2 regions of the Sphingomonas sp. SORGH_AS_0950 genome follow, and region 1 is predicted to be linked to the other one. Evidence: riboswitches for the same ligand, from Rfam matches in the RefSeq annotation. Region 1 holds a riboswitch; the other holds the start of a gene.
The links. Region 1 has a riboswitch for cobalamin ahead of QE385_RS07130 (DUF1636 domain-containing protein). Riboswitches for the same ligand answer to the same signal wherever they lie in the genome.
Positions count from the first base shown of each region.

Region 2: linked by a shared signal. The riboswitch ahead of QE385_RS09650 (TonB-dependent siderophore receptor) and the one ahead of QE385_RS07130 (DUF1636 domain-containing protein) in region 1 are both predicted to bind cobalamin.

Region 1 covers NZ_JAUTAE010000001.1:1,657,409-1,659,606, reverse strand. Annotated here, with positions in the region: gene cobT (nicotinate-nucleotide--dimethylbenzimidazole phosphoribosyltransferase) at 1-443, opposite strand, end outside; gene QE385_RS07130 (DUF1636 domain-containing protein) at 440-847, opposite strand; cobalamin riboswitch at 939-1,122, opposite strand; gene QE385_RS07125 (S9 family peptidase) at 1,294-2,198, opposite strand, start outside.
Region 2 covers NZ_JAUTAE010000001.1:2,213,010-2,215,207, forward strand. Annotated here, with positions in the region: gene QE385_RS09650 (TonB-dependent siderophore receptor) at 1-1,193, opposite strand, end outside; cobalamin riboswitch at 1,435-1,656, opposite strand; gene QE385_RS09655 (hypothetical protein) at 1,743-2,045, shown strand; tRNA gene QE385_RS09660 (tRNA-Met) at 2,115-2,191, opposite strand.

The DNA.
Region 1 (2,198 bases):
GCCCCCGCCGACAGCGCGGCCAGGCATTCCGCCTCGCTCATCGCCGGGCCGGTGGTGAAGTCGACCGTCGGCCGGTCGAGGTCGAGCGGCACGACCGACAGGTCCAGCCCGGCGGCGGCGGCCAGCGCGTTGATCGCGGCGCCCCCGGCGGCGAAATTGGCGACCATCTGCGCGGTCACTTCCGCCGGAAAGGCGCTGACCCCGCGCGCGACCACGCCGTGATTGCCCGCGAAGATCACCGCGCGACCGCGATCGATCCGGGGCCGCTCGCGCCCCTGCCATCCGGCCAGGAAGATCGCGATGTCCTCCAGCCGTCCGAGCGAGCCCGGCGGCTTGGTCAGCTGTCCCTGCCGCCGCGCGGCGGCGTCGCGCGCGCCGGTATCCGGCGCGGGCAACACGGCCAGGGTCGTCTCGAAGCTGGCGATGGTCGGGAAAGCGCTCATTCGACGATGAATCCCTCGGGCGGCGTGCGGGTCAGGAAATGGCCCTTCACCCCTTGCGGCCATTGCTTGTACGGCACCTGTCCCCAATCGCTGTCGGCATAGGCGCGCGCATAGTCCAGGATCGCACGCGCGGCCTCCTCGTCGGGGGCGAATTTGCCCATCACATAGCCGACCTTGCCGGGGCAGCGAAGATGGACCGTGCAGAAGGACTGGCAGGCAAAGAGGCAGGGCATCTCCTCGACCGCCACATCCGCATAGGCCGGGTCGGAGGCTTTCACCGCGCGCAACGCCTCGACCAGCAGCGCGCCGCCGCGCCGCCCTTCGGCGTCCTCGCGCGCATCGTCGGACAGGCGACAGGTGTTGCAGGCGACCACGGCGGGACCGTTCGCGGCGGGTTTCAGCATGAACAGGGCTCGGTCATCGGGGCATGTCTCCACAAAGGCGCTGTCGTCGCGCGAGGGGATAGCCCCGTCCGCCCGGTACACCCTGACCGGCCGAAAGACGACCGCGACGGGCAGGTCTCCTGGCTCGCGGGTCGGTGCCGGTCCGCCGCCTTCTCGGGTTTCCCCAATGGCGTCATGGCGGATGGCTCGCCGCTTACAGTTGCAGGGGCAGCCGGGGCATCGCACCCCATTCCCTTTTCATCCCCCGAAGGGGAACCTGTCGCAGGGCGAGCGATAGGCGCGGGGAGGGCGGGAGGCAACACCGCTATTCCCTTCCCAACCCCCGCCGTCCGCCCCGGCGGAGGCCGGGGCCCAGTTGCCGTGTCGCTCGTGGGGCGCCCGATGGAACGCCGAAACTGGACCCCGGCCTTCGCCGGGGTGGTGCTATTGTGGCTGAGGGAAGGGTGCTATTCCTCCCCGCGCAACGCCTTCAGGAAGAAGGCATATTGCCGCCGCATCGCATAGGCCACCGGGCCGCTGCTGCGCCCGGCGGTATGCTCGCCGCCGGGGATGACCAGCAGGTCGAAATCCTTGTCCGCCTTGATCAGCGCATCGACCACCTGGGTCGTGCTGGCGGGATCGACATTGGAATCCTGCTCGCCGACGACCAGCATCAGCTTGCCCTGCAACTGGTGCGCATGGACCACGCCCGAGGCGTCCAGATAGCTCTGGTCGACCGGATAGCCGAGCCATTGTTCGTTCCAGTCGATCTTGTCCATCCGGTTGTCGAAACACCCGGCATAGGCGACCCCGGCCTTGTAGAAATCGGGGTGGAACAGCAGCGCGTTCAGCGTGCTCTGTCCGCCCGCCGAGCCGCCATAGATGCCGACGCGGGAAAGGTCGACGGCGGGGTCCTTCGCCGCCAGCGCCTTCATCCAGGCGATTCGGTCGGGAAAGCCGCTATCGGCCAGGTTCTTCCAGGCGACGTCGTGGAACGCCTTGGAGCGGTTGGCGGTGCCCATGCCGTCGATCATCACCACGATGAAGCCCAGATCGGCGAGCTGCTGCATCCCCATGACCTTGTCGCCGCCGGAAAATCCGCCGAACGGCCAGAACGCCTTGGGCACGAAACTGTCATGCGGCCCGGCATAGATATTCTCGATCACCGGATAGCGCTTGGCGGGATCGTAATCGCGCGGGCGGACGACCAGGCCGTAAATATCGGTCTTCCCGTCACGCCCCTTGGCGGAGAAGCGTTCGGGCGGGCGGAATCCGGCGGCGGCCAGTGCGGTGATGTCGCCCTTTTCCAAAGTCTGGATCAGGCGACCGTCGCGCGCGTCGTGCAGTTCCATCGTCTCCGGCAGGTCGGTGC
Region 2 (2,198 bases), 560 kb from region 1:
CGGCCGGGATCGAAGGCGAAGGGATCGACCGCATCGACCTGCGCATCCGATCCAAAGTCGTTCTCATGGGTGAAGCGCACCAGATTGGCGTCGACCCCGACGACCAGCGCATTGGCGATGCCCGGCGCCAGCGGCGTGCGCAGCGTCACGCTCGCCTGGTCGCCCCATTGGGTCTGGTCGTGACGGATGCCGTAATTGTCGCTCCGCCGGATCGTGCCGGGCGTACCGCTCTCCCCGTTGGCGCACGTGCCGTTGGTACCGACCCAGCAATAGCTCTCCAGATTGCGCCAGAATCGATCGCTGGTCAGATAATAGGCGATGTTGGAGACGCTGACCGCCGCGCTCGGCGTCCAGTCGACCTGTACCGAGGCACGGTCGTCGCGAAACCGCATCCGTCCGTCCCCGACATTATAGTTGCGCGTCCGAATCGCCGGGTCGAGCCGCCCGTCGATCAGCGGCGTCCCGAAATAGCCGATCGGCCGCTGGTCGCCATGATCGCCGCGGATCGTCACCGCCAGCCGTGGCGAAGGGGTCCATTTCACCGTGCCCGACAGCGCGAAACTGTGCGAATCCCCCCGGTCGACATAGCCGTCCGAGCGGCGATAGCTGGCATCCAGCCGATAGCCCAGCGTGGCCCCCGCCGGACCGCCGATCCCGGCCGCCAGCCGAACGCTGTCCTGCGCGCCATAGCCGATCTCGGCCTGTCCCTCGGTCCGGGCGGTGGGCTTGCGCATCACGACATTGACCGCGCCGCCCAGCGCGCCCTGGCCATAGAGCACCGACGCCGGGCCGCTCAGCACGTCGATCCGCTCGACCATCCAGGGATCGGTCGGAAAGGTGATCGTCCCGGCCGCCGGGAACAGCCGGACCCCGTCAATCAGTTGCAGGACCGAGCCCTGTCCGGAAAAGCCACGCGCCGCCAGGGCGGTGCCGCCATTGCCGGGATTGGCGACGCTCGACAGTCCGGGGGCGCGTGTCTCGGCCTCGACGATCGACTGGTCGCCCCGCGCGCGCACCAGGTCGCCGTCGAGCGAGGTGATGCTGGCAGGGGTTTCGAGCGGGGTCAGCCCCAATCGGCTGCCCGTGGCATTGGGCCGGTCCATCGCCGGTTTGTCGCGCGTACCGACGACCAATATCGTGGCGTCGGTGCCGGTCGGCATGCCCCCCTGCTGCGCCCAAGCGGGCATCGCCATGCAGGACCACAGGGCCCCACCCACAAGGATGAGACCACGGCTCGATGATATGTGATGATATAACATTATTTGCTCATAGCGTCTTGTCGCGAACAAGCCGAGACCTTCCGTTCGCTTCGAACGGCCGGATGCCATGCGCGCTGGACGCCTTTCCGCACTCGACATGGCCACCCATGCGCCTCCGCCACCATTGGCGTCGCTCGTCGGAAAAGACCTAGCCACGGCCATCCCCTGGGCCCGGCATGAGCGACCTGACGCCGGCAGGTCTCCTGGCTCACGGGTCATCGCGAACCATGCGCCTTCCCAGGTTGCCCCAGTGGCTGGACCGGCTCGACACCGGTCCCTGCATGTCCGCTCACCGCTTACAGTTGCAGGGACAGCCTCGGATTCGGGCGGTCACCCGCCCTCACCGCGTTCCCTTTTAATTCCCCTGTTCGGGGAAACCGGCGCGATCACGACCGGAATATTCCGGCCGCGTACTGATTGCGGCAATCGGCAGGGCGGGTCAAGCATCTGCCCCCAGCAGCGGCTTTGCGCTATCCCGAACCTATGGCCCGCAAGACCCGCTATCTGACCGCAACGATGCCCGACGGCTATGTGAAGACCATCGGCCCGACTTCAGCCCCGTTCAGCCATTACTGGCGGATCGTCGCCGATCTGGGCGGGGGCCGGACGGAGGTGTTCTGGGGTCACGCGAAATCGCGGAAAGAAGCCATGGCGCACGACGCATCGCTGGCGGAAGCGGCGCGCAAGCGCGGCTGGGTGGGGCACAGATTCGAGGTGGTGGAATTGGCGGAGAGCCAGGATCCGCCAGCGGCGCTGCCACCGAGGAGCGGCGGGCGTCGTCGCTAAGACGCGAACGCGCCAATCCGCCATCGGCTATGCCGTGGCGGTTTCGTATGGGGTGATGTTGGGTGTGTATGGTTGCGGGGGCAGGATTTGAACCTGCGGCCTTCAGGTTATGAGCCTGACGAGCTACCGGGCTGCTCCACCCCGCGACTGAGC